One region of the Pseudomonas sp. S2_A02 genome, then DNA from elsewhere that is predicted to be linked to it. Evidence: riboswitches for the same ligand, from Rfam matches in the RefSeq annotation. Region 1 holds a riboswitch; the other holds the start of a gene.
The links. Region 1 has a riboswitch for cobalamin ahead of cobW (cobalamin biosynthesis protein CobW). Riboswitches for the same ligand answer to the same signal wherever they lie in the genome.

Region 1 (14,394 bases):
TACCTGCAAACCGAGATCAACCCGGGGCTGGCCAGCCACGGCGGTCAGGTCAGCCTGATTGATGTGGTCGACGACGGCATCGCCGTATTGAAATTCGGCGGCGGTTGCCAAGGCTGCGGCCAGGCAGACGTCACCCTGCGCGAAGGCATAGAGCGCACCTTGCTCGAGCGTATTCCCGAGCTCAAGGGTGTTCGTGACGTGACCGACCACACGCAGAAAGAAAACGCCTACTACTAAGGTGTTCGCTGCGACATAAAAAAACGGTGCCCGTGAGCACCGTTTTTTTGATCGTTCCCACGCTCAGCGTGGGAATGCAGCCCGGGACGCTCCGCGTCCCAAGAGCAGACGCAGAGCGTCCGTTGAGGCATTCCCACGCGGAGCGTGGGAACCATCATCTCAAGGTCTGTAGAGGTGCGCATGCCCCGCGCGATACAGCGACGATTCACTGAAGTGATCGCTGCCCAACACCCGGCCCACCAGAATCAGCGCCGTGCGGCGAAACCCCTTGGCTTCAACCTTCCCGGCAATATCCGCCAGCGTCCCCACCACCCAATCCTGATCCGGCCAGGTCGCCCGATGAATCACCGCGATCGGGCAATCGGCGCCGTAGTGCGGCAGCAATTCGGCGAGGATCTTCTCCAGATGATTGACCCCCAAGTGGATCGCCATGGTCGCCCCATGCTGCGCCAGACTACCGAGCTCTTCACCGGCCGGCATCGCGGTCTTGTCGGCGTAGCGGGTCAGAATCACGCTCTGTGACACGTCCGGCAGGGTTAGCTCGGCCCCCAAAAGCGCCGCGCAGGCGGCAGTGGCGGTGACGCCGGGAATGATTTCGAAAGGGATGTCGAGCTCACGCAAGTAGCGAATCTGCTCGCCAATCGCGCCGTACAGGCTCGGATCGCCGGAATGCACCCGGGCCACGTCCTGGCCGTTGGCATGTGCGGCCTTGATCAGCTCGATGATCTGCTCCAGGTGCAGTTCGGCGCTGTTGACCACTTGTTCGGCCTGGTGACCCTCCAGCACAGCAGTGGGCACCAGGGAGCCTGCATAGATGATGACCGGGCAGCTACGAATCAACCGCTGGCCTTTAACGGTGATCAGTTCCGGGTCGCCGGGGCCTGCGCCAATGAAGTAGACGGTCATCGTCGTTTCCTGTCAGAAAAAGGGTATGGGCACGCTTCAGATGAAGACTGCTCATGATCGAAGGCGGGGATTATCGGGGATTTTACGCGGCGCTGGCCAATGCCAGGGTGGCCTGGGCGTATTTTTGTCGTGGAATCAGCAACTTTGCCGGTGCCTGAGCTAACTGTTCGGCCAGTGCCAGCGCGGCACTTTCCGCTACGCCGTAACAGCCGGTGCGTTCGAACGCGATGTCCGAGTGGTGGCTGAGTTGCGGTTCATAACCGGCCAATTGTTCGCTGCTGAAATACGTCAACGGCAATGCCAGCTGTTCGGCCAGTTCGATCAGGGCGGGCTCTTCGCGCTTGAGGTCGATGCTGGCCAAGGCCTTGATCTGACGAAGCTCGATTTGATGAGCCTGTAACGCTTGATCAAGCAGCGCCCGCAGCGTGCTGACGGGGCAGCCGCGCTGGCAGCCCAGGCCGACCACCAGGGTCGGCGCTGTGCTGACGTCAGTCATGCGGAGTACTGGCCATCGCTTTTGCGGCGGAACAACCAGGCGCTGATCAGGCCAAGGGCCAGCCAGAACGCCATGTTGGTCAGCTGCGAAGCGATTTTGAACTGCGCTTCCAGGGCTTCCGGAGCCAGCATCGAATGCACTTCCGGTTGCGGTGCACCGATCACATGAGGCACGGCCAGGATCGCCACGCCGAGGATCTTCATCAGCCAGTGGCGGCTGAACACGATCAGCGCGATGCCGACAGCGGTGGACGCGGCAGTGCCAATCCACCAGATCTGCCGTTGCGCCAGATCTGCTGCGGCAGTGCCCGGCAGCTCAGGTGGCAGGCCGAGGGTTGGCGCCAGCACGAACGTCGCATAACCGGCCAGACCCCAGAGCAGGCCCTGAGAGGTACGGCGTGGAGCGCGCAAGGTGTAGAGGCCCGCGAGCATCAGGGCGAAACCGACCGCTACCACCAGATTGCCGCCGGTGGTTGACAGCACGCGCTGCCAGCCGTCTTCCGGCTCCCATGTTTCGGCGTCGTGGGTATGAGCGGCGACAGCGCCAGCATCGTGCTCGTGGACTTCGACAGCAGCCGGCTCGGATTTTTCGTAGGTCTCGGCCTGCAAAATCAGCGGGGCAACCCAAAAGCTTTGCAGCAGGGTCAGCAGCAGGGCGGCCAGCAACCCGGTGAAACCTGCGGTTTGCGCAATACGCTTGATCATGTCAGCAGGTCTCAATGGCACGGAAAGGCAGAGCTGTGACGGGTGTCGTGCGCGGCGTTGTGTACCGCTTCGATGTGCGAGAAACCGGCGAAGTACACCAGGCACGCGCCAAGGATCGACGCACAAAAAGCGGCGGTCAGGCGTTGGCTCAAGGTTGAAGTGGTGCTGGCGGTGCTACTGGCGGTACTGCTGATGATCGACATGGCGCTTCCCTCTGGTCTGTCAGCGGGTGAATAGAGCGCATGAAAACCGCCGCACGCCGGGGCACGCAGAGATTTCGAACAGCGCCCGCCCACCGCGGGTTTGTTATTCAGTGAACGTAAAAGTCACTTTGTGTTGCGGGCCGGTCTCCGGGCTCGCGAGGGGCAGGGCTTGCGCCGACACCTGCAAGCATCACCTTCCCATGCCGTATGACGGGCACAGTGGATCTGACGCTTCACTCGCTTACCGTTGCGGGGGCAGCACCGGACTGGCATGGCTTAAGAGTAAAGCACATGATTCACCGGTTTCCCGTTTCACCCTGTGAAGGGCACCCGTAACAAGGTGTGTAGGAGAGCATGGGCGGGGGTTGGGCGTCAATTGGCAAGGGTTCTCAACTCTGTGGTAGGGGCTTGCCTGTGGCGAGGGGGCTTGCCCCCGTTTTGATCGTTCCCATGCTCTGCGTGGGAATGCCTCAACGGACGCTCCGCGTTCGGCTCTGGATGGGACGCAGAGCGTCCCGGGCTGCATTCCCACGCAGAGCGTGGGAACGATCAATCAAGGGGGGCTGTGGCGTGCTCAGTGATTGACCCGCCCCCACACGATGCGTAGCCTTGCGCTTTCGAGGTTCTTCGGCATCTGCCGAAGCTAAGAAGGGAACGCGGTCGATGCCGCGGCTGCCCCCGCAACTGTGAACGGTGATGTTCGCTGCCACGCCACTGCAAGCCCTGATCCATCAGGTTCGCGGGAAGGCGCAGCGAATGCCAGGCCAATAAGGCCGGCACACCGTCAGCCAGGAGACCTGCCTCGACACAGATTCTCACTTTCAACCGGGCGGGGTGATCCGGTGGCGAAACTCTTGTGCGCGCACCTGCCGCAGCGATTGTCGTCCCGTATGCCCGCCACCTTGCCAAAGGGCATCCGATGAAAACACTGGCCAAACTCCCTGTCACCATCGTTACCGGCTTCCTCGGCTCGGGCAAAACCACCTTGCTGCGCCACATGCTCGACAACGCCCAGGGCCGCCGCATCGCGGTGATCGTCAACGAGTTCGGCGAGCTTGGCATCGATGGCGAGATCCTCAAGCAGTGCTCGATCGGTTGCACCGAAGAAGAAGCCAACGGTCGCGTCTATGAGCTGGCCAACGGCTGCCTGTGCTGCACAGTTCAGGAAGAATTCTTCCCGGTGATGCGCGAACTGGTCGCTCGTCGCGGCGACCTCGACCACATCCTCATCGAAACTTCGGGCCTGGCCTTGCCAAAACCTTTGGTTCAAGCCTTCCAATGGCCAGAAATCCGCAGCGCCTGCACGGTTGACGCGGTGATCACCGTGGTCGACAGCCCGGCCGTGGCTGCTGGTACCTTCGCTGCGTTCCCGGATCAGGTTGATGCCCAGCGCAAACTCGACCCGAACCTGGACCACGAATCGCCGCTGCACGAGCTGTTTGCCGACCAACTGGCCAGCGCCGACCTGGTGATCCTCAACAAGGCCGACCTGATCAGCGCTGACGACCTGGCCCGTGTGCGCCTGGAAGTCGCCGAAGAACTGCCGCCAGCGGTGAAAGTCATCGAAGCCAGCAGCGGCCGTCTGCCACTTGACGTGCTGATCGGCCTCGGTGCCGGTTCCGAAGAGCACATCGACAGCCGCCACAGCCATCACGATCATCACCATGAAGGTGAAGATGATCACGACCATGACGCGTTCGATTCCATCTCGATCGAGCTGCCACAAGCCGACGAAAGCCTGCTGATGGATGCACTGACTCAATTGGTGGTCCAGCACGGCATCCTTCGGGTTAAAGGTTTTGCAGCGGTGCCGAACAAGCCGATGCGCCTGCTGATCCAGGGCGTGGGCACGCGTTTCGACAAGCACTTTGACCGTCAGTGGGGCACTGAAGAAGCGCGCACCACCCGTCTGGTGTTGATCGGTCAGGATCTGGACGCCGCTCAGCTCGAAGCGCAATTGCGCGCTGCGCTCAGCGTTTAAACCATGCACCTGCTCAGGACCCAGCCCGGCGGTTTCGTGTCGGATGACAACATTGCCGACCTTGGACAAACCCCCGCCGAGCTGGTGATCCTGTGCAGCGGTGACTCCAGCCTGGCGTTGCTCGCCGAAGCGGCGCAGCAGTTGCCCGACGATTACCCGAGCGTGCGCCTGGCTAACCCGATGCAGGTGCAGAATCACGCCTCGGTCGATCTCTATGTCGACGAAGTGCTGCGCCACGCCAAGGTTATTCTGATTTCGCTGCACGGCGGCATCGCCTATTGGCGTTATGGCATTGAGCGGCTGGTGGAATTATCCGAACGCGGCGTTCAGCTGATTCTGGTGCCGGGGGATGATCGCCCGGACCCGGAACTGAGTGACCTGAGCACCGTAACCGCGCAAGACCGCGACCGGCTCTGGCACTTCCTGCGTCAGGGCGGCATGGCCAACGCACTCGACCTGTTTCGCTGCCTCGCTAATCGCTGGCTGGGCCGTAACTACCCATGGTCCGAGCCGCAAACCCTGCCACGCACCGCGATTTACCATCCGCAAAAAAGCCCCGCAGAACTGAAGGATTGGCAAGCCGACTGGCAAGCTGATCAGCCGGTGGCGGCGGTGCTGTTTTACCGCTCGCATCTGCAGGCGGCGAATACTGGTTTCATCGATATTTTCTGCCAGCGTTTGCAGGCGGCGGGGTTGAATCCGTTGCCGATTGCGCTGGCCAGTTTGAAAGAGCCCGGCTGCCTGACGGTGGTTGAGGACTTGCTGGATGAAGTCGAGGCGGGGGTGATTCTCAACACCACCGGTTTCGCCCAGTCCAGCCCCGAAGCGCCGCATCTGCGACCGTTTCGCCGCAACATTCCGGTGATCCAGGCGATCTGCGCCCAGGACAATGAACCCGGTTGGCGCGCCAGCGAACAAGGCCTCGGTCCCCGTGATTTGGCGATGCATATCGCGCTGCCGGAGCTGGATGGGCGAATCATCAGTCGGCCGATCAGCTTCAAGGATCTGGCGTGGCGCAGCGAGCGCAGTCAGTCCGACGTGGTCTGCTACCGGCCTGCACCTGAGCGCATGGATTTTGTCGCCGAACTGGCGCGGCGCTGGATCGATCTGGTGCGAGTGCCCAACGGCGAAAAACGCATCGCCCTGATCCTCGCCAACTACCCGACTCGCGATGGGCGCATCGGCAATGGCGTGGGTCTCGATACACCGGCTGCCGCACTGAATATCCTCCGTGCCCTGCATGTCGAAGGTTATCCGCTGCCGGCCGAGTTGCCGGACAGTGGCACCGCGTTGATCCAGCAATTGCTCGGCGGCGTCAGCAACGACCTCGACACCCTCGACCAGCGTCCCTGTCATCAAAGCCTCGCGCTGGACGATTACAACCTGATATTCAACGCGCTGCCCGAGGCCAATCGCCAAGCCGTGCTGGAGCGCTGGGGCGCCCCCGAAAATGATCCAATGTTCCGTGGCGGACGAATGATGATTGCCGGTCTGCGCTTCGGCCTGACTTTCGTTGGCATTCAGCCCGCCCGGGGTTACCAGGTGGACCCGAGCGCGGTGTATCACGACCCGGACTTGGTGCCGCCCCACGGCTATCTGGCGTTCTACTTCTGGTTGCGCAACACCTACGGCGCTCACGGCGTGATCCACGTCGGCAAGCACGGCAACCTCGAATGGCTGCCGGGCAAGGGCGTTGGGTTGTCGGAAAACTGCTGGCCGGACGCATTGCTCGGGCCGCTGCCGAACATCTACCCGTTTATCGTCAATGACCCGGGCGAGGGCGCCCAGGCCAAGCGTCGTACGCAGGCGGTGATCATCGATCACCTGATGCCGCCGCTGACCCGCGCCGAAACCTACGGTCCGCTGCGTAATCTCGAATTGTTGGCCGACGAGTATTACGAAGCGCAATTGCTCGATCCGCGCCGCGCCCGGGAGTTGCAACGCGACATTCTGCAACTGGTGCGCGACACGCACATCGACCGTGAACTGCAGCTCGACGAAAAGCTCGACAGTGACGCCGACGCGGCGATCTGGTTGCCGCGTCTGGACACGTATTTGTGCGACTTGAAGGAGTCGCAGATCCGTGATGGCCTGCACGTGTTTGGCGAGTCGCCGGTCGGGCGGTTACGCATCGACACCTTATTGGCTTTGCTGCGCATTCCTCGCGGCGATGGCCGTGGGGCGCAATCGAGCTTGCTGCGGGCATTGGCCAAGGCGTTTGAATTGGGCTTCGATCCGCTGGATTGCGCGTTGGCTGAGCCTTGGGTCGGGCTGCGTCCGGATGCCCTGTTGTCGGTCAGCGATGAGCTATGGCGCACAGCGGGCGATACCCGCGAGCGACTGGAGCTATTTGCCGCTGAACTGATCTTGCTGACACTGAACCCATCTCAAGCCCACCACGACCCCTGTGGGAGCGGGCTTGCCCGCGAAGGCGGCGTGTCAGTCGACATTGATTTATCTGACCCACCGCTATCGCGGGCAAGCCCGCTCCCACAGGGTCTTGCGTGGGCTGACGTCAGCGCCATCCTTGAGAGCCTGCGCGAAGTGGTCGCCCCACGCCTGGACGCCTGCGGCCCGGCAGAAATGCGCGGCTTGCTGGACGCCCTCAGCGGTCGATTCGTCCCGGCCGGCCCGAGCGGCGCACCGAGTCGCGGCCGGTTGGACGTGCTGCCCACCGGGCGCAATTTCTATTCGGTGGACGTGCGCAACCTGCCGACCACCACCGCGTGGCGCATCGGCTTCCAGTCCGCGAACCTGATTCTCGAACGGCACTTGCAGGACCACGGCGATCACCTGCGGCAGCTCGGCTTGTCGGTCTGGGGCACCGCGACCATGCGCACCGGCGGCGACGACATTGCCCAGGCCATGGCGCTGATGGGCGTGCGACCGGTGTGGGCGACGGGCAGTCAACGGGTCGACGACTTCGAAATTCTGCCGTTGAGCCTGCTGGACCGCCCGCGCGTGGATGTGACCTTGCGCGTTTCCGGATTCTTCCGCGATGCCTTTGCCAACCTGATCCGGTTGTTCGACGCCGCCGTGCAAGCGGTCGCCGCGCTGGATGAACCGGACGATCTCAACCCGTTGGCGGCCAAGGTCCGCGCTGAGTGGCAAGCGCTGCTGGAATCCGGTCTGGATGAAGACGCTGCGCGGCGGCAGGCCGGCTGGCGCATCTTCGGCGCCAAACCGGGTGCTTACGGCGCGGGCGTGCAGGGCGCCATCGACGGTCGCTTGTGGCAAAGCCGTGAGGACTTGGCCGAGGTTTACCTGAACTGGGGCGGCTACGCTTACGGCGGCTCCGATGAAGGCACCGCCGCCCGCGAACAGTTCGCCCAGCGTCTGAGCCAGGTGCAGGCAGTGTTGCAAAACCAGGACAACCGCGAACACGACTTGCTCGATTCCAACGACTATTACCAGTTCCAGGGTGGCATGCTGGCGGCCGTCGAAAGTCTCAGCGGTGAAGCAGCGGCCAGTTATCACGGCGACCACAGTCAGCCGGACTTGCCTAAGATTCGCACCTTGAAGGAAGAGCTGAACCGGGTGATCCGTTCCCGTGCAGCCAATCCGAAATGGATCGACGGGGTCAAGCGTCACGGCTATAAAGGCGCGTTCGAACTGGCGGCGACGGTCGATAACCTGTTTGCGTTCGACGCCACCACGCAGTTGATCGACGACCACCAATATGCGTTGCTGGCGGATGCCTATTTGCTCGATCCGGCGACCCGGGAGTTTGTCCGCGAACACAATCCCCATGCCTTGCGCGACATGACCGAGCGCATGCTCGAAGCGCAGCAACGAGGGATGTGGAAAGAACCGGGTGAGTACCGCGAGGCGCTGGAGAATTTGTTGCTGGACATCGAAGAAGACGGGTAAGTCTCTGGCACCGCTAACCTGTGGGAGCGTGGCTTGCCCGCGAAGAGGCCCTCACAATCAACATTGATTTCGACTGAGCGGACGCCTTCGCGGGCAAGCCACGCTCCCACAGGTACAAGGTGTGCCTGCCACCGACCATGACTGAGATTTGAAAATGACCGACACCCCCCATTTCCCGCTCTCCGCCGTGGTCGGCGCCGATGACTTGAAGCTCGCGCTGTACCTCACCGCCATCGACCCGAAAATCGGTGGCGTGCTGATCGAGGGCCCGCGCGGCATGGCCAAATCCACCCTGGCCCGAGGCTTGGCGGACTTGTTGGCCAGCGGTCAATTCGTCACCTTGCCGCTAGGCGCCACCGAAGAACGGCTGGTTGGCACCCTCGACCTCGACGCGGCCCTGAGCGAGGGGCGCGCACAGTTTTCCCCCGGCGTACTGGCCAAGGCCGACGGCGGCGTGTTGTATGTCGATGAAGTCAATCTGCTGCCCGATCACCTCGTGGACTTGCTGCTCGACGTGGCCGCCAGTGGCACCAACCTGATCGAGCGCGACGGGATTTCCCATCGGCATTCGGCGAAGTTTGTGCTGATCGGCACCATGAACCCGGAAGAGGGCGAATTGCGTCCGCAATTGCTCGACCGCTTTGGTCTGAACGTAGCCCTCGGTGGCCACACCGCACCTTCGGAGCGCGGTCAGATCATCCGTCGCCGACTGGATTTCGACAGCGACCCGCAAGGGTTCTGCGCCGAGTGGGAAAGCCAGCAACACGCGCTGCGCGAGCGTTGCCGAAAGGCGCGTTCAGCACTGGCGAACATTCCCCTCGACGATGCCGCGCTGGCGCAGATCACCGAGCGTTGCTTTGCTGCGGGCGTCGATGGTCTGCGGGCCGATCTGGTCTGGTTACGTGCGGCCCGGGCTCACGCGGCATGGCGGGGCGGGAACGCGATCAGCGAGGACGATATCGACGCGGTCGCCGAGTTTGCCTTGCGTCATCGTCGTCGCGAACACTCGCCACCGGCGCCACACCAATCACCCGCAGCGCAGCCGCCTTCCAACCAGAACGCCAACCCGAGCGAAGGTCAGGGCCAGTGGGGCGAAATGCCCGCCCAGGCGCTGCCGGTCGGCGCTCGACGTGAAGTGCCGAGCTGGCCAAAAAAGCCCTAGGCATTCGCCCTCGATCAGACGCGGGGGCGAATGCCAGACCCCGCGCAGGACGGCTGGATCACGGTAAGCAGGGCAAGCGTCACGCAGCCCGTGGCGGATCGATCAATTGGCCCGGCACCTTGCTCAATGGCCGACCGCGTCAGCGCGACGATGTGCTGTTTCACCTGCGCACCCGCAGTCCTCATGAATTATGGCTGGTGATCGTCGACGCCTCGGCCTCGACCCGGCGCCATCAGGCGTTGAGCGATGCCAAGGGCTTGCTGGCGCAACTGTTCGACGATGCCTATCGACAGCGTGCGCGTTTGGCTTTGCTGACTGCCAGCGGCCATGTGCCGAAGTGGCAGGTGCAAGGGTTGAAAGCCTCCGCTGGCTTGCGCGACTGGCTCGACGGGCTCGGTGCCGGCGGCGGAACGCCGATGCTGGCGGCGCTGGGCGAGGCAGGACGTTGGCTGGCGGCACGGCAAAAGCGCTTTCCGGCAGAGCAGCAACGGCTGTTGCTGGTGACGGATGGACGGGTGAAGGAGTGGTCAACGTTGCCGGCGCTGAAGTGTCCGGGGCTGCTGATCGACATTGAGCGCGGACCGATTCATCTTGGCCGGGCAAAGGTGATGGCAGCGCAGTTGCAAGTTGATTATCGACATATCGATGAGCTGATTTCAGGTTGAGTTTTGTGCTGACTGTATTGACCCCATCGGGAGCAGGCTCGCTCCCACATTTGATCAGCGGCGTTTACAAGTCCCATGTGGGAGCGAGCCTGCTCGCGATGGCATCACCTCGGAATCGGATAATCGCAGTTCATCTGCATCGCTGCCCTATGCTGCTGTAAGCAAGCCAATCACAGGAGTGACCCATGCGCGTTCTAGCCCGCAACGATCAAGACGATTTTCGCGTCAAAGCTTACGCTGGCACCAACGGCGTGTTGCTGGCGATCGATCTGGCCGAACCCCGCCGCAAAGGCCTGCTGGGTTTCGCCATCGAAAAACAGCAAGGCAGCAAACCCTGGTTGTTTCTGTTCAACAGCCTGACCTTCCCCGGCAAGGCTCATACATTCCCCCAGTTTCACGCCACCCCCAGCGATACCGCGCCGTTGCAGAAGTTTCGCTGGGCCGATTACGCAGTCAATCCGGGCGTGACGATCCATTATCGGATTCACCTGGCCTACGGCACCGCCGATGCGCCACAACTGGGTGAATTCCTGGAAGTGACGGTCAGCACCGACAATGGCCTGCCCGAGGGGCAGAGCGTTATCTTCAATCGAGCGGTGGCCGCCAGTCAGGCTTTCCAGCGCAAGTTCGCTGACGTTGATGCGCTGCTCAGCGTCAACAAGAAACTGCCCATCGAAGAATGGCCCGACGCCCCACGGCAATGGTTGGAAAATGGTCTGCTCGCACGCTTGCTGGGGTTCATCGAACGGGCCGAGGATGGTCAGTGGGCGCTGGACATCGCGATTTATGAATACCAGTTGAAAGTGATCGTCGATGCAGTGAACGCCGCTTTCGAGCGCGGCGTAAAGGTTCGGGTTCTGTACCATGCCCAACTGGACGAAGACACCACTGCGCTGAACGAAGCCAGCCTGGAAAAAATCCCGGCGGCGAACAAACGCGGGCGAGTCACCCACAACATTTTTCACAACAAATTCATCGTCCTGAGCCGACTCGACGGGGCGGGGCAGCACCAGCCCGAAGCGGTACTCTGCGGCAGTACCAACTTCACAGCTAACGGTGTTTATCGTCAGGCTAACGTTGTGCATGTGCTGGACGATGCCCGAATCGGCGCCAGTTACCTGCAAACCTTCGAGCAGGTCTGGTCCACACCGGCGGACGTCGGCGCCACTCGGGAATGGCTCACGGAAAACAATCCGATGCAGCCCCACCAATCGTTGTTCGCCGGATTTTCACCGCGCTCGGGCCAGGGCGATTTGCGTGAGTTCGTCGAAATCATCGAGTCAGCCAAAAAAGACCTGTTGTTTGTCACTGCGTTCACCTTGCCGGACGAAATACTCAACGCCTTGCTCGGCCGGCCCCATGACGACATCTTGCGTTACGGTTTGCAAAACACCGTCAGCAGCATCACCGGTTTCCACGCCGACCGCACCGCCGAGTTCGCCGCCACCGCGCTGCTCAACACCGGCCTGGAAGGCTGGCTCAAGGAAAACATGAAAGGCCAGAAGGGCAACCTGCTGGTGCACACCAAAGCCATCGTCGTCGACTTCACCAGCGATACACCGACCATCATCAGCGGCAGCCACAACCTTAGTGAAGCGGCCAGTAACGGCAATGACGAGAACTACCTGATCATCCGTGGCGACACCGACCTGGCCGATCGTTACGGGCTGGAACTGCTGCGCTTTTACGAGCATTACCGGTTCCGTTACTTTGCAAAAAAACTGCAACTCAAGCAGGTCCGGCCGTTGGCTCCGGATGACAGCTGGACCGATGATTATTACCTCCAGGGCGATCTGCGCATGCTGTCGCGGTTGCGCTTCGCCGGACGATAAACAGCCTGGTGATTCCCTGTGGGAGCGAGCTTGCTCGCAATAGCAGTTGATCAGTCAACAGATATGTTGAATGTGAGGTCCTCATCGCGAGCAGGCTCGCTCCCACAGGGTTCTGCGTCTTACCGGCATCAGGGTTTGCTCGCGAAGGCGATCGCCCAGATGACTGATCAAACGCACATTCAACAGCTCTCGTGCCCGAGGCGCGGTGCATAAAGTGCTCAAGGTTTTCTGCAACCATGGCAAGTCGTGGCGGGGTTTGCGGGCAATCTGCTTGGGCCTGAGCTTGCCAATGTGCTTTTTGAAGTCTTCTTCAAGCGTTTCCCGGGTTCCAATCCCCTTGAGCTTTTTCAGCAACTTCCCCTCCTTGTAGAACAGCACAGTGGGTGTTCCGGTTACATCCGGATGCTTGGGCGATTCGCCGGTGTTGAGCATGTAGATTTGCGCGTGATGCCGATAGGGCTCTGCAATCTGACGAAAAATCGGCCCGGCCATTTCGCAGGCAGGACAGTGTTGGCTGCCGAAATACAGAATCACCGGGCGCCAGGTTTTCAGCGCCTTGCGGTAGACCGCAGCCATGGTCAGGTGGGTGTTCATCGAGCTCATTGAAATCTCCTTTTCAAAGACAATCGAAGGCCTGTCGACGTTAAAGGAGGCCAGCAGATGGGTCTACTGTCAGAAATTACAGGTAGGGCTCTGCTTCATTTTGAATCGCTATGGCTTCAGATGTGGTGCAAGTACTCGAGCGTTGTGTCCCACGGTAGCGTTCTCTTATTTGTGCGTTTCGTAACGCATTCTTCGCGCTAACGCGCATCCATCTGATTCAAAACACTTTTCAATTCCCCCGAGATTCCGCTCATTACCTGTGGCACACTTTCTGCTGTCTATTCCGTTGTTACATACCTACTTCCGGTATAGCGGAATAAACATGACCCTGGAGTGCTTGCCATGCATCGCCGACCTTCGTTGTTTAAAGCGTGTGTTTTCGTTCTCGCGGCTTCGGCCGCTGTCATGGGTGTCGCCCAAGCGGCAGACAGCAAGCTCGACAGCGTGCTGACCCGTGGAAAGTTGATCGTGGGCACGGGCAGTACCAATGCGCCGTGGCACTTCCAGGGAGCGGATGGCAAGTTGCAGGGTTTTGATATTGATATCGCGCGGATGGTGGCCAAAGGGTTGTTCAATGACCCGAGCAAGGTCGAGTTCGTGGTGCAGTCGTCCGATGCGCGGATTCCCAATCTGCTGACCGACAAGGTCGACATGAGTTGCCAGTTCATCACTGTGACCGCCAGCCGCGCCCAGCAAGTGGCGTTCACCCTGCCGTACTACCGCGAAGGCGTGGGCCTGTTGTTGCCGGCCAACAGCAAATACAAGGAAATCGACGACCTGAAAGCTGCCGGTGACGGTGTGATCGTGGCGGTGCTGCAGAACGTGTACGCCGAAGAACTGGTGCATCAGGCGCTGCCCAAGGCCAAGGTCGATCAGTACGACAGCGTGGATTTGATGTATCAGGCGGTGAACTCCGGCCGTGCCGACGCGGCGGCCACCGATCAGTCGTCGGTGAAATATCTGATGGTGCAGAACCCTGGTCGCTATCGCAGTCCGACCTACGCCTGGAGCCCGCAAACCTACGCGTGTGCGGTCAAGCGCGGCGACCAGGACTGGCTGAACTTCGTCAACACCGTGCTGCATGAAGGCATGACTGGCGTTGAGTTTCCGACTTACGCGGCGTCGTTCAAACAGTGGTTCGGCGTAGACCTTCCGACACCTACGATCGGTTTCCCCGTCGAATACAAATGATCCTGTGAGAGCGGGGCGGTTCTAAATCGCCCCGCTCAAGGTACTGCTGACCATGAACTATCAGTTGAATTTTGCCGCCGTCTGGCGCGACTTCGACACCTTGCTGGCGGGGCTCGGTCTGGGCCTTGAGTTGGCGCTGGTGTCGATCGCCATCGGCTGCGTGATCGGCCTGCTGATGGCGTTTGCGTTGCTATCAAAGCATCGCGCATTGCGGGTGCTGGCGTCGGTGTATGTGACGGTGATCCGTAATACGCCGATTCTGGTGTTGATTCTGTTGATCTACTTCGCGTTGCCGAGCCTTGGGATTCGTCTGGACAAGATCCCGTCGTTCATCATCACCCTGTCGCTGTATGCCGGGGCGTACCTGACCGAAGTGTTTCGCGGTGGTCTGTTGAGCATTCCCAAGGGGCTACGTGAAGCCGGCCTGGCCATCGGGCTCGGAGAGTGGCAGGTCAAGGCGTACATCACCGTGCCGGTGATGCTGCGCAATGTGCTGCCGGCCCTGTCGAACAACTTCATTTCGCTATTCAAGGACACCTCGCTG
Region 2 (14,394 bases), 1.8 Mb from region 1:
ACGGCGCCGGTTTCTTTGATCAGCTTGAGCAGCGGCTTCACGTAGATGCGGGTCGGGGCCATCAGCAGGTCGGTCAGCGGTTTGCCGTCGAGCTGGATGTTTTCGATGTCTGCACCGGACACTTCGATGATCTTGCGGATCAGCGAGTAGCCGTTGGAGTGTGGGCCGGAAGACGGCAGGGCGAGCAGGGCATCGCCGGCAGCGACTTTGGAACCGTCGATGATTTCGGACTTTTCCACGACGCCGACGCAGAAGCCGGCCAGGTCGTAGTCTTCGCCTTCGTACATGCCAGGCATTTCAGCGGTTTCGCCGCCGACCAGGGAGCAGCCGGACAGCTCACAGCCAGCGCCGATGCCGGTCACGACCTGGGTCGCGGTTTCGACGTTCAGTTTGCCGGTCGCGTAGTAGTCGAGGAAGAACAGCGGCTCGGCGCCGCAGACCACCAGGTCGTTCACGCACATGGCAACCAGGTCGATGCCGATGCTGTCGTGCTTGTTCAGGTTCAGCGCCAGGCGCAGCTTGGTGCCGACGCCGTCAGTGCCCGATACCAGCACCGGTTGTTTGTAACCGGCCGGGATTTCGCAGAGGGCGCCGAAACCGCCCAGGCCGCCCATGACTTCCGGGCGCGCAGTGCGCTTGGCGACGCTCTTGATGCGTTCGACCAATGCTTCACCGGCGTCGATGTCTACACCGGCGTCCTTGTAGCTCAGGGAGGGTTGCTTGCTCATGATCCAGGCCTTTAGGGGGGATTCAGGGGTAACGACCGAGTCCAGTGGGGCCACTGAAGCAGGCGAAGGGCAATTGCCATCCGCGAATTCCAGGGCGCCCGGCTGTTGCCGGTCTGCGAAGGCGCGCGATTTTATCAGGCTTGAGGGGCAGCGACCATCCTCGTGCCGACGGGTAGAGGCATATCGCGTTAAAAAAACCGATATTGCGCGTATTGGTGGCGTCCCACATGGCTGTATAAGGTATTGACGCTAACCGTCTATCGTTATGACAGTGCGAAAACTTAATGTGATCGTGTGAATGTTTTGCTTGAGTGTGTGGTCACAGCCTAGCTCAATCATCTTCGTGTTCATGCGGTTTGTTCCAGCCGCTCTTGTCGTCAGGAATCTTTCATGCGTTTTCTTAAATTCTTGTTCGTGGGCTGTTTATCCGTGGTCAGCCTGACCAGCCATGCCGAAACAGTCAAAAGCCTCTATCAAGTGCGCGAGCCTGTCAGTAGCCAGACGCCGGAGGAGCGCGATCAGGCGACTCAGCGGGCGCTGGATACGTTGGTGTTGCGCCTGACCGGCGACCCCAAGGCTGCGCAGAGCCCGGGTCTGGCGGTCGTGCGTAAAGACCCTCAACAGATCATCAGTCAGTTCGGTTATGACGCCGGACCGCCGGAGGTGCTGAAAGTCGATTTCGATCCGGCCACCACCGAGCAGGCCTTGCGGCGTGCCGGGTTGGCTGTGTGGGGTGCCAATCGGCCATCGATCCTCGGCTGGTGGTTGAACGATTCCACTGAAGGTTCGAGCCTGGTCGGCGATGGCCAAGCCAGTGCAGCGCCACTGCTTCGAGCGGCGCAACATCGTGGGCTGCCGCTGCGTTTGCCGCTGGCGGACCTGAACGAGCAGATTGTCGCCACTGCGCCGAATCTGGAAAGTGCAGACCCGGCACCGCTGCGGGGCGCATCCGACCGTTACAATGCCGACGCTTTGCTGGCGGTGCATGCCCGTGAAGAGGGGGGCAATGGCAAGCCAAGTGGCGTTTGTGGTTGGGCGATCAGAAAGAAGCCGGTAGCGTGCAGGGCGCCGATACCGCCGCGCTGGCCGATGCGGTGATGCTGGCGGTCAGCGAGCGTTTGGCGCCACGTTTTGTCGCCAAGCCGGGGGCATCGAGCGAGCAGTTGCTGGAAGTGCAGGGCATGAATCTGGAGCACTATGCAGCGCTCGGGCGTTTGCTGGAGCCTTTTGGCGCACGTCTGCAAAGCGTTGATGGCGACCGCGTGCTTTATCGGGTCAATGGCAGTGCCGAACAGCTGCGGGCGCAGTTGTCTTTGGCCAGGTTGCAGGAAATTCCGGCCGGTGAGGCACCGGCCCCCGCGACGCCTGTTCAACCCGTGGCGGCTGGCTCGACACCGGTCGCAGCACCGGCCCCGGCACCGACGCCGCAGTTACGTTTTCGCTGGTAGTTTTTCTTTATATAGAAGCAGGAGTGGTACATGGCCGATACACGGCGTTGGTTCTGGCTCGGTGGGGTGGTCCTGCTTTGCGCGTTTGTTTACCTGTTGCACCCGATCCTGACGCCGTTCCTGGTGGCGCTGTTGCTGGCTTATCTATTCGATCCGCTGGTGGATCGGCTGGAAAAGTACGGTCTGTCACGGACCTGGGGCGTGGTAGCGGTGTTCGCCTTGTTCACATTGATCGTCACCGCGTTGCTGTTGGTGTTGGTGCCGATGCTCGCCAAGCAGCTGTTTCGCTTGTATGAGCTGGCGCCGCAGATGCTCGACTGGCTGCAGCACACCGCCGTGCCGTGGGCGCAATCGAAGATCGGGTTGTCGGACGGCTTCTGGAAGTTCGACAAGCTCAAGGCGGCGTTCAGCGAGCACATGGGCCAGACCACCGATGTGGTCGGCGTGGTGCTGAGTCAGGCGACAGCTTCAGGTCTTGCGCTGATTGGCTGGCTGGCCAACCTGGTGCTGATTCCGGTGGTGAGTTTTTATCTGCTGCGCGACTGGGACCTGATGATGGCCAAGATCCGCAGCCTGCTGCCGCGTGATCGTGAAGAGCGCGTCATGTCCCTGGCGGGAGAGTGCCACGAAGTGCTCGGGGCATTCGTGCGCGGGCAGTTGCTGGTGATGCTGGCGCTGGGCGTGATCTACGCCGCAGGCTTGATGATCGTCGGGCTGGAGCTGGGTCTGTTGATCGGCCTGATTGCCGGGTTGGCGGCGATCGTGCCGTACATGGGGTTCGTCATCGGGATTGGGGCGGCATTGATTGCCGGTCTGTTCCAGTTCGGTGGCGATTTGTATCCCATGATCGGTATTGTCGCGGTGTTCATGGTCGGCCAGGCGCTGGAAGGTATGGTCCTGACACCATTGCTGGTGGGCGACCGAATCGGCCTGCACCCGGTGGCGGTGATCTTCGCGATCCTGGCCGGCGGCGAGCTGTTTGGTTTTACCGGTGTGTTGCTGGCGTTGCCGGTGGCGGCGGTGATCATGGTCCTGGTGCGCCACATGCATGATTTGTACAAGGATTCGGATATCTACGGCGGTGTCGACGAATCCGGGCTGTAAGTTTTTTTGATCGCTTATAGCGGGCAGTCTGGTTTCATGCCAGGTTTGCCCGTATCCCTTGTATGGCTGTCACATGCGCCGCCAAAGAAACGGTCATAAAACCAGTGCGTTAACGCAAACCTTTGATTTTGCTTGTGGTCTGTCGCATTGTGCGGTCAGCCTCACGGGTATAAACTTCGCAAACTTTACACAGAGGCCACTAACGGTTCCTTTGGAACTGTTCAGTCAGCATGAAACCGATTCAGCTGCCCCTAGGTGTGCGTCTGCGTGATGACGCTACCTTTATCAATTACTACCCAGGCGCCAATGCCGCTGCACTCGGCTATGTCGAGCGGCTCTGCGAAGCCGACGCCGGCTGGACGGAAAGTCTGATTTACCTCTGGGGCAAGGACGGGGTAGGGCGCACGCATTTGTTGCAGGCAGCGTGTCTGCGCTTCGAACAACTGGGGGAGCCGGCGGTGTACCTGCCGTTGGCCGAGTTGTTGGACCGCGGCATCGAAATCCTCGACAACCTCGAACAATACGAACTGGTCTGCCTGGACGATCTGCAGGCGGTCGCCGGCAAGGCGGATTGGGAAGAGGCGCTGTTCCATCTGTTCAATCGCCTGCGTGACAGTGGCCGGCGTCTGCTGATCGCGGCCTCGACATCCCCGCGCGAACTGCCGGTGAAGCTGGCAGACCTCAAGTCGCGGCTGACACTGGCACTCATCTTCCAGATGCGCCCGCTCTCTGACGAAGACAAATTGCGCGCCTTGCAGTTACGCGCATCCCGTCGTGGCCTGCACCTGACCGACGAGGTCGGGCATTTTATTTTGACCCGCGGTACCCGCAGCATGAGTGCGCTTTTCGAGCTGCTTGAACGCCTCGATCAGGCCTCCCTCCAAGCTCAGCGCAAGCTGACAATCCCCTTCCTGAAAGAAACCCTTGGTTGGTAAAAAACCTGATCAAGCCCAGGTTCTACGCGGGTTTTGGAAAATTTAAGGCGTCAACAAATCCGCTTTTCTGCAGGAGGGCAGGCTGCGCAAAGGTTCAAAATGGGCTTAAGCGCTTAGATGTAAACGAGAAACCGATAAGTCACATAAAGATCGATTGAATTTGCAAATGAGGTTGATAGCGGGCATAGTCGCGGCTTCTTTTATAACTATCAGCCACGGTCGTGCCCATGCTAAATCGCTTCGCACCCCTCGTGCCTCTCGCACTCGTCACCCTGTTGTTCGGTTGCGCTGCTCACTCTCCAGTGTCCCAGCAAGCGCCACAACAGCAGGTTTCAAATTCAGTTACCGCGCAGTCTTCTTCCGTTCTTTTCCAGGAAGAGCTGGCCACCGATAAAGAATTGGCAGACTTCGCCGGCGGCAAGTCGTACCAACTTCCGGTTCTGGCCGACAGCATCCTCGAACGTGGCATGTCCCTGATCGGTACCCGTTACCGTTTCGGCGGCACCTCCGAGGCTGGTTTCGACTGCAGCGGCTTCATTGGTTATCTGTTTCGTGAAGAGGCCGGCATGAACCTGCCGCGGTCCACTCGCGAAATGATCAACGTTGACGCTCCTCTGGTTGCTCGCAGCGCCCTCAAGCCGGGTGACCTGCTGTTCTTCGCCACCAATGGTCGTCGCGGTCGTGTCAGTCACGCCGGGATCTACTTGGGTGATAACCAGTTCATCCACTCCAGCAGCCGCAAAAGCGGTGGTGTCCGGATCGATAGCCTGGGCGACAGCTACTGGAACAAGACCTTCATCGAAGCCAAGCGCGCACTCGCGATGGCGCCGAATACGGCACCGGCTATCGTCACGGCTCGCAAGTAAGCGGACAGTTTGTAAGGCGAACTTAAAGTCTTACTTGAAGTTTGCCGCGTAGCCGCTAGAATCCTGATCTATTATTGATGGCAAACCGCCTGCGTTCTGCGCAGGCGGTTTTCTTTTCTGTCTTTGTGGCAGAAAAAGCCGCAGCCAGATCAGGATGTTCTGCTTATGACGATGTCGGCCCGCCTCGCACTCATGTTCTTCGCAGCGCTGCTCAGCGCCTGCGCCAGCCGCACACCGCCACCTGCGCCGGTAGTCCGCGCTCCAATTGTTTTCGGTCCTTCCCAAGCCTTTTCTCCTGCGGCAGAAGACGTGCTGTTTCGCGCGCTGGGTTTGGTGGGAACGCCTTATCGTTGGGGTGGCAACACGCCAGATTCCGGGTTCGATTGCAGCGGTCTGATCGGTTACGTGTATCGCGATGTCGCAGGCATTTCCTTGCCGCGCTCCACCCGCGAGATGATCGGTATGCAGGCCCCCAATATCGGCAAGGAAGGCCTGCAAACCGGTGACCTGATTTTCTTCGCCACCAATGGCGGCTCCCAGGTCAGCCACGCCGGGATCTACGTCGGCGAAGGCCGCTTCGTCCACGCCCCAGCCACGGGCGGCACGGTCAAGCTGGACAGCTTGTCCAAAGCTTACTGGCAGAGAGCCTATCTGAGCGCCAAGCGCGTCTTGCAACCCGAGCACTTGGCACATAATCCGTAGCGCAGGTTGTCATGGCCGCTCGCACGCTCTGTCGTAAACGCTGATCTCCTGTGGGAGCGGGCTTGCCCGCGATGACGTCGGCACATTCAACTTCGATGTAGTCTGGGCTGCCGCTATCGCGGGCAAGCCCGCTCCCACAGGGTTTTCGTCTGGCAGTAATCGCATTATTTAGCTGCGGAAACGCGCCACACCTTGTTCCCCACATCATCCGCCACCAGCAAGCCTCCTTGCTGATCGATCACCACGCCCACCGGCCGGCCCATGGCTTTTTCCTCGTCATTGAGGAAGCCCGTGAGCACATCCGCCGGCTGCCCGCTCGGTTTGCCGGCGCTGAACGGCACGAAAATCACTTTGTAGCCACTGAGCGGCTTGCGGTTCCATGAGCCATGCTGGCCGATGAAGGCACCTTGAGTGAACGGCGCGGGCAGTTTGCTGCCTTCGGCAAACGTCAGGCCCAGTGACGCGGTATGTGGCCCAACTGCATAGTCTGGCGCAATGGCCTTGGCCACCAGTTCAGGGTTTTGCGGCTCGACGCGAATGTCGACGTGCTGGCCGTAATAGCTGTAAGGCCAGCCGTAGAACCCACCGTCCTTCACGGATGTGATGTAGTCCGGCACCAGGTCGCTGCCGATTTCGTCACGCTCGTTGACGGCGGTCCACAGTGCGCCGCTCTGAGGCTCCCAGGCCAGACCGTTTGGATTACGAATCCCCGAGGCGAAGATCCGATGGTTGCCGGTGGCGCGGTCCACTTCCCAGATCGCCGCGCGTCCTTCCTCCTGATCCATGCCGTTTTCACCGACGTTGCTGTTCGAGCCCACGGTGACGTATAGCTTGCTGCCATCCTTGCTGGCGATGACGTTTTTGGTCCAGTGGTGATTCAGCGTGCCGCCCGGCAGATCGACCACCTTGATCGGCTGCGACTTGATCGCCGTCTCGCCGTTTTCGTAGTGGAAACGCAGCAGGCGGTCGGTGTCGGCGACATACAAGTCATTGCCGACCAGGGTCATGCCGAACGGCGAGTTGAGGTTTTCCAGAAACACCGTGCGGGTTTCGGCGACGCCGTCGTGGTCTTTGTCCCGCAGCAGGGTGATGCGGTTCGGGCTGGGGACGCCGGCACCGGCACGGCCCATGACTTTGCCCATGACCCAGCCGCGAATGCCTGTGCCATCATCGGGTTTGGGCGGCGCGTTGGTTTCGGCTACCAGCACATCGCCGTTGGGCAGCACATAGAGCCAGCGCGGATGATCGAGGCCTTCGGCAAACGCCGTCACTTGAGTCCCGGCCGCGGCGACGGGTTTCTTGCCTTCAGGCCAGCCGATCGCCGGGGCGATGTTTACCGTCGGGATCAGGGTTTTATTCGGCTCTGGCAGCTTGGGCGACGGTCCGGTTCCGTCCGAGACTTGCAGGCTGGAGGTTTCACCACAGGCGGCGAGCCCTCCGGCGAGCGCGATAATGAAAACGAGCTGGGGTTTGTGCATTACTGATCTTCCCTATGAATGCATTGACGTAATCATAGAGAAGCGTAGACGTTCGATGGTTCAACCCGTCAGCCGCGGGCTTCCTTGAACAATACGGCGATCCCTGGATGGTAGTTGCCGGTTTCATTACGCAACTTGCGGTAGGCGTAAGGGAAATACCAGGCCACGGCGCAGGTATGCTCCTTTTGCAGGTCGTCGACCATGTCCTGGAGCTCTTCCGGGGTGGCGCTGTGCTGGGCTTTTTGTGGCGCGACAAACAGGCAGCCGAGTTTCAGATCGCTGGCGTAGCTGATTCGCTTCGCGTCACTGGTGATGTCCGCCAGTGCCTGGGTCAGGTTCAGGCTATTGACTCGCGGCCAGCGCTGGGTGGCCTGGAGATATGCGCGTTCTTCGCTGCTGGCGATAAACAGATCGGCGCGGGCGTTGCGTTCGCCTTCTTCGGTCTGTTTGCGCGTCGACGTTTGTTGCAGCGTGACCATTTCTGCCATCCAGGCCGCGGCGGAGAGCAGGCCGAGGTTGGCGTTTTCGTCATACCAGTAAGGTGTATCGTTATCGCCGCGCACGGCATTGTAGCGGTCGATACAGTCAAACCAGCGTTCCAGCACCGGCCGCAGGAATTCCAGCTTCGGATTGCTGATGATCATGCCTTGCATGTGGCTCACCCTTGTTATTGTGTTGTCAGGTTGTGGCTCTTTGATATCACTGCTTGCAGTGTGGCACAAGATTGGCGTCAGTTAATTGATCGACGGCAGTTATTCGCTCAGAGGCGCCCCGGCTTTAATTGACGCTCCACCCCCAACCCTCTAACCTTCGCGGCTTGTTTCAGGTGCTCTGTGACGCTGGTCGACAGAGTGAAACAGGGAAGCCGGTGAGTGAATTTCTTCCAGCGAAGAATGATCACGATCCCGGCGCTGCCCCCGCAACGGTAAATGAGTAAAAGCTGCGCTTTGAGCCACTGTGTCGACTGTCGATATGGGAAGGCGCGCAGTTGGCCTTGGCGCCGCTCATGAGCCCGGAGACCGGCCTGACTCATCCAACGGCATCACGGTGGGCGATGCCAGGCTTCTTGCCGTCTATTCTTGTGCCTGCCCGCCGTTATCCAGCCTCAACGGAGAGCTCCCCCATGACTGATACCCCCGATCGTGACGAACGCCACCTGGCGCGCATGCTGCGCAAAAAAGCGGTGATCGACGAACGCATCGCCAACTCGCCAAATGAATGCGGTTTGCTGCTGGTGCTCTCCGGCAACGGCAAAGGCAAAAGCAGCTCGGCCTTCGGCATGCTTGCGCGGTCCATGGGCCACGGTATGCAGTGCGGCGTGGTGCAGTTCATCAAGGGGCGCACCAGCACCGGCGAGGAGTTGTTCTTCCGGCGCTTCCCGGAGCAGGTGCGTTTTCATGTGATGGGCGAGGGCTTCACCTGGGAAACCCAGGATCGCCAGCGTGACATTGCAGCCGCCGAAGCCGCGTGGGCGGTGTCCCGCGAATTGCTGCGTGATCCGGCCATTGGCCTCGTAGTGCTTGATGAGTTGAACATCGCCCTCAAGCACGGCTACCTCGATCTCGATCAAGTGCTCAGCGACTTGCAGGCCCGTCCGCCGATGCAGCACGTGGTGGTCACCGGTCGTGGCGCCAAACCGGAGATGATCGAGCTGGCCGACACTGTCACTGAAATGGGCATGATCAAGCACGCCTTCCAGGCCGGAATCAAAGCGCAAAAAGGCGTCGAGTTGTGAACTGCACTTTATGAATAGCCATCGTCAATGCCCGGCGGTACTGATCGCCGCGCCGGCCTCCGGTCAGGGCAAGACCACCGTCACCGCCGCGCTCGCCCGTTTGCATCGCAATCAGGGACGCAAGGTTCGCGTGTTCAAATGCGGCCCGGACTTTCTCGACCCGATGATTCTCGAGCGTGCCAGCGGTGCACCGGTCTATCAACTCGACATGTGGATGGTCGGCGAGCAGGAAAGTCGGCGTCTATTGTGGGAGGCCGCTGGCGAAGCCGATCTGATCCTCATCGAAGGCGTCATGGGGCTGTTCGACGGTACGCCGTCCAGCGCCGACTTGGCGCGGCACTTGGTGTGCCGGTGCTCGGCGTGATCGACGGCACCGCCATGGCGCAGACGTTTGGCGCGCTGGCCCTGGGCCTTGCGCGTTATCAGCCGGACTTGCCGTTTGCCGGTGTGCTGGCCAACCGGGTCGGCACCGTGCGCCATGCGCAGTTGCTCGAAGGCAGCCTGACTGAAGGCTTGCGCTGGTACGGCGCGTTGTCCCGGGAGACCGGGATCGAATTGCCGAGTCGGCATCTCGGCCTGGTTCAGGCCAGCGAGCTGAATGATCTTGATCTGCGTCTCGATGCGGCGGCTGAGTCGCTGACCAGCAGTTGCGATGTGGCTCTACCGCCGCCCGTGGAATTCGCCGCGCCTGAAATGATTACAGCCGAACCGTTGTTGGCCGGTGTGCGAATTGCCGTGGCCCGGGACGAAGCTTTCGCGTTTACCTACGGCGCGAGCCTGGATCTGCTACGGGCCATGGGCGCCAAACTGTCTTTCTTCTCGCCGATCCGCGACACCGAATTGCCGGAGGCAGACAGCCTGTATCTGCCGGGCGGTTACCCCGAACTGCACCATGTGGCGTTGTCGCAAAACACGCCGATGCTGACCGCGATCCGCGCTCATCACGCGGCGGGCAAACCGTTGTTGGCCGAGTGTGGCGGCATGCTGTATCTGCTGGATTCCTTGACCGATGTCGAGGGTACTCGCGCTGAACTGGTCGGCTTGCTGGCTGGTGATGCGGTGATGCAGAAGCGTCTTGCCGCGTTGGCTTTGCAGGCGGTTGAATTGCCGGAAGGTTTGCTGCGTGGGCACACCTATCACCACTCGTTGACCAGCACCGAACTTGAGCCGATTGCTCGTGGGCTGAGCCCGAATGGCGGGCGAGGGGGCGGAGGCGGTTTATCGTGAGGGGCGGATGACGGCTTCTTATGTGCATTTTTATTTTCCGTCGAATCCATCGGCGATTGCCGCGTTGTTTGTGCCTGATCGTGAGGCCGCCTTCGCGAGCAAGCCCGCTCCCACAGTGGACCGAGTTTCTTCAGGTCACACACCTTCTAATGTGGGAGCGGGCTTGCTCGCGAAGAGGCCATGACGGACAACGCATTTTCCGAAGCCGAACGCGAAGCTGTTTATCGCGCGATCGCCGAACGCCGCGACATGCGGCATTTCAGCGGCGGCACCGTCGAACCTGAGTTACTGAGGCGTCTGCTTGAAACCGCGCATCAGGCGCCGAGTGTCGGCCTGATGCAGCCTTGGCGTTTCATCCGCATCAGCGACCGGGCACTTCGCGGCAAGATTCAGCAGCTGGTGGAAGAGGAACGCATCCGCACCGCCGAAGCCCTCGGCGAGCGTTCCGACGAATTCATGAAGCTCAAGGTCGAAGGCATCAACGACTGCGCCGAGGTGCTGGTCGCCGCGCTGATGGACGATCGTGAGCGGCATATCTTCGGCCGTCGTACATTGCCGGAAATGGACATGGCCTCATTGTCCTGCGCCATCCAGAACCTTTGGCTCGCGTCCCGCGCCGAAGGCCTGGGCATGGGCTGGGTGTCATTGTTCGAGCCACAAGCGCTGGCGGACTTGCTGGGTTTACCGAGCGGGGCCAAGCCTTTGGCCATTCTTTGTCTGGGACCGGTCGAGGCATTCTATCCGGCGCCGATGTTGGTACTCGAAGGCTGGGCGCAAGCACGCCCACTCAGCGAGTTGCTGTATGAAAATTATTGGGGAGTGAGTCAATGAGTGTGGCGTTGTTGAGTGTCGCCGCGGTCGCGCTGGATGCGCTGCTGGGTGAACCCAAACGCTGGCATCCGCTGGTGGCGTTCGGTCGTTTTGCCGATCGCATCGAGCAGCGTTTCAACTCCGGTGGCCGTGGCTGGCGCAGTCATGGCGTTACAGCCTGGGTGATGGCGGTCGTGCCGTTGACTTTGCTGGCCACCGCAATTTCCTGGGCGCCTTACGTTGGCTGGATCGTAGAGATTTTGGTGCTCTATTGCGCCCTCGGTATGCGCAGCCTTGGTGAGCACGTCGAGCCGGTGGCCAAGGCCCTGCGCAGCGATGATTTAATCGAGGCGCGCAACCGCGTCGGCTATCTGGTCAGCCGTCAGACCAGTGAGCTGGATGAAACCGAAGTCGCCCGCGCCGCCACCGAATCGGTGCTGGAGAACGGCAGCGATGCGGTATTCGCCGCGCTGTTCTGGTTTGCCGTGGCGGGTGCGCCCGGCGTGGTGCTTTATCGTCTGAGCAACACGCTCGATGCGATGTGGGGTTATCGCAACGAACGCTTCGAGCGTTTCGGTTGGGCGGCGGCGAAGATCGATGATGTTCTGAACTACATTCCCGCACGTCTGGTGGCGTTGACCTACGCGCTGCTGGGCAAAACCCGACTGGCGCTGAAGTGCTGGCGTACCCAGGGCCCGACCTGGGACAGCCCGAATGCCGGGCCGGTGATGGCGGCGGGTGCCGGTGCGCTGGGCGTCGAGTTGGGCGGGGCGGCGATCTATCACGGTGAACTGCATCAGCGTCCGCAGTTGGGCGAAGGTGTGCCGGCGGATGCCGATTCCATCGACCGTGGCTGGCAATTGGTACAGCGCGGGATATGGTTATGGCTGCTGATTCTTTGCGTGGGGGCTGAGTTCTATGCTTGAGCACGGTGGTCGCTTGCGTAAGGCGGCGCTTGAATACGGCATTGCCGAAGCCGATTGGCTCGACCTGTCCAGTGGCCTGGCGCCCTGGCCATTCCCGGTCCCGGACATCCCGCTGCGGGCCTGGGCGCGGTTGCCGGAAACCGATGACGGGCTAGAGCAGGCTGCCTGCGACTATTACGGTGCGGCCCAAGTATTGCCGGTGGCCGGGTCGCAAATGGCGATCCAGTTGCTGCCGCGTTTGCGCCGGGCCGGCAAGGTCGGCGTGCTGTCGCCGTGTTACGCCGAACACGCCGAAGCCTGGCGTCGCAATGGTTACATCGTGCGTGAAGTGCTGGAGTCGGAAGTCGATTTCTTTCTCGACAGCCTCGACGTGCTGGTGGTGGTCAACCCCAACAATCCCACGGGGTTGAGCCTGACCCCGGCTCGCCTGCTGGATTGGCATTCGCGGCTGGCTCAGCGCGGTGGCTGGCTGGTGGTGGATGAGGCATTCATGGACAACACCCCGCATTTGAGCCTGGCACCGTTCACCCATCAGATCGGCTTGATCGTGCTGCGCTCCTTTGGCAAATTTTTCGGCCTGGCCGGGGTGCGGCTGGGTTTTGTATTGGCCGAACGCAAGTTGCTTAAGCTGCTGGCCGAACAGGTCGGACCTTGGGCGGTCAGCGGACCGACCCGCGTGCTCGGCCAGGCGTGCTTGACGGATACCGAGGGGCACACGCGACAGCGCATTCGCACTGACGAAGCCGGTGAGCGTCTGGCATTGCTGCTTGAGCAGTATGGTTTCAAGCCTCAGGGCGGCTGCGCATTGTTCCAATGGCTGATCACCGAGCGCGCCGAAGCGCTGCATGAATTCATGGCCCGGCGCGGCATTTTGCTGCGGTTGTTCACCCACACCAGCAGCGTGCGGTTTGGCTTGCCCGCTGATGAAGCGGATTGGCTGCGTCTCGAGCAAGCGCTTGAAGCCTGTGTCAAGGAAGCGCAATGACTACATTGAAGGTGCAGGGCGCCACTTTAATGGTGCAGGGCACCACGTCCGACGCCGGTAAAAGCACGCTGGTGACGGCGCTGTGTCGCTGGGTCACGCGCCAAGGCATCAGCGTCGTGCCGTTCAAGCCGCAGAACATGGCCCTCAACAGCGCGGTGACCGCCGACGGTGGCGAGATTGGCCGTGCTCAAGCGGTGCAGGCCCAGGCCGCCAACCTCGAACCGCACACCGACATGAACCCGGTGCTGCTCAAGCCCAATAGCGATACCGGCGCTCAAGTGATCATTCATGGTCGTGCGGTCACCACCATGAATGCCGTCGCCTATCACGACTACAAAGCCATCGCCATGCAGGCGGTGTTGGCCTCCCACGAACGGCTGAGCGCGGCGTATCCATTGGTGATGGTCGAAGGGGCGGGTTCGCCGGCAGAGATCAACCTGCGCGCCGGCGACATCGCCAACATGGGGTTTGCCGAGGCGGTGGACTGCCCGGTGGTGCTGATTGCCGACATCAATCGCGGTGGAGTTTTCGCGCATTTGGTCGGTACGCTGGAGCTGCTGTCGCCCAGCGAACAGGCAAGGGTCAAAGGCTTCATCATCAACCGTTTTCGCGGCGACATCGCCTTGCTGCAGCCGGGGCTGGACTGGCTGGAGGCGCGCACCGGCAAACCGGTGATCGGCGTCTTGCCATATGTGATGGACCTGCATCTTGAGGCCGAGGATGGTCTCGATCAGCGTCAGACCGACAAGGCTGATCAAGTGCTCAACGTGGTGGTGCCGGTACTGCCGCGCATCAGCAACCACACCGATTTCGATCCGCTGCGCCTGCATCCACAAGTGGACTTGCAATTCATCGGCCCCGGCCAGGCGATTCCGCCGGCCGACCTGATCATTCTTCCCGGCTCGAAAAGCGTGCGTAGCGACCTTGCGTACCTGCGGGCCAACGGCTGGGACACGGCGATCTCGCGGCACTTGCGCTACGGCGGAAAAGTGCTGGGAATCTGCGGCGGTCTGCAAATGCTCGGCGAGCAGGTGCACGATCCGCTGGGCCTTGAAGGGGCGCCGGGTTCCAGTGCCGGTTTGGGCTTGCTGGCGTTCGAAACGCAGCTCGAAGAAGAGAAGCAATTGCGCAATGTGCGTGGGCGCCTGGTGCTGGAAGATGCAGAGGTCAGCGGCTATGAAATTCATGCCGGGGTGACCTCCGGGCCGGCCCTGGAAAATGCCGCGGTGCAGCTCGACGATGGTCGCTGCGATGGCGCGCAAAGTGTCGATGGGCAGATTTTCGGCACGTATCTGCATGGCTTGTTCGAGTCACCGGCAGCGTGCAGTGCGCTGTTGCGCTGGGCTGGTTTGCAGGATGTGCAGGAGGTCGATTACCACGCCTTGCGTGAGCGCGATATTGAACGGTTGGCGGATCTGGTGGAGAAGCATCTGGATACTTCGTTGCTGCG

Region 2: another riboswitch for cobalamin. It lies ahead of cobO (cob(I)yrinic acid a,c-diamide adenosyltransferase); the one in region 1 lies ahead of cobW (cobalamin biosynthesis protein CobW).

What each region holds. Positions count from the first base shown of each region.
Region 1 covers NZ_CP162776.1:45,717-60,110, forward strand. The annotation lists gene nfuA (Fe-S biogenesis protein NfuA) at 1-237, shown strand, start outside; gene cobM (precorrin-4 C(11)-methyltransferase) at 397-1,143, opposite strand; gene AB4O41_RS00165 (cobalamin biosynthesis protein) at 1,226-1,639, opposite strand; gene AB4O41_RS00170 (CbtA family protein) at 1,636-2,343, opposite strand; gene AB4O41_RS00175 (CbtB domain-containing protein) at 2,355-2,546, opposite strand; cobalamin riboswitch at 2,668-2,895, opposite strand; cobalamin riboswitch at 3,150-3,365, shown strand; gene cobW (cobalamin biosynthesis protein CobW) at 3,466-4,527, shown strand; gene cobN (cobaltochelatase subunit CobN) at 4,531-8,397, shown strand; gene AB4O41_RS00190 (ATP-binding protein) at 8,552-9,559, shown strand; gene AB4O41_RS00195 (vWA domain-containing protein) at 9,679-10,224, shown strand; gene AB4O41_RS00200 (phospholipase D-like domain-containing protein) at 10,410-12,056, shown strand; partial or broken gene AB4O41_RS00205 (thioredoxin family protein) at 12,216-12,659, opposite strand; gene AB4O41_RS00210 (transporter substrate-binding domain-containing protein) at 13,002-13,850, shown strand; gene AB4O41_RS00215 (amino acid ABC transporter permease) at 13,903-14,394, shown strand, end outside.
Region 2 covers NZ_CP162776.1:1,828,347-1,842,740, reverse strand. The annotation lists gene purM (phosphoribosylformylglycinamidine cyclo-ligase) at 1-728, opposite strand, end outside; partial or broken gene AB4O41_RS08370 (DUF2066 domain-containing protein) at 1,119-2,176, shown strand; gene AB4O41_RS08365 (AI-2E family transporter) at 2,207-3,280, shown strand; gene hda (DnaA regulatory inactivator Hda) at 3,511-4,215, shown strand; gene AB4O41_RS08355 (C40 family peptidase) at 4,443-5,081, shown strand; gene AB4O41_RS08350 (C40 family peptidase) at 5,247-5,783, shown strand; gene AB4O41_RS08345 (PQQ-dependent sugar dehydrogenase) at 5,948-7,261, opposite strand; gene AB4O41_RS08340 (hypothetical protein) at 7,330-7,914, opposite strand; cobalamin riboswitch at 8,069-8,303, shown strand; gene cobO (cob(I)yrinic acid a,c-diamide adenosyltransferase) at 8,385-8,996, shown strand; partial or broken gene AB4O41_RS08330 (cobyrinate a,c-diamide synthase) at 9,007-10,407, shown strand; gene bluB (5,6-dimethylbenzimidazole synthase) at 10,404-11,054, shown strand; gene cbiB (adenosylcobinamide-phosphate synthase CbiB) at 11,051-11,959, shown strand; gene cobD (threonine-phosphate decarboxylase CobD) at 11,952-12,944, shown strand; gene AB4O41_RS08310 (cobyric acid synthase) at 12,941-14,394, shown strand, end outside.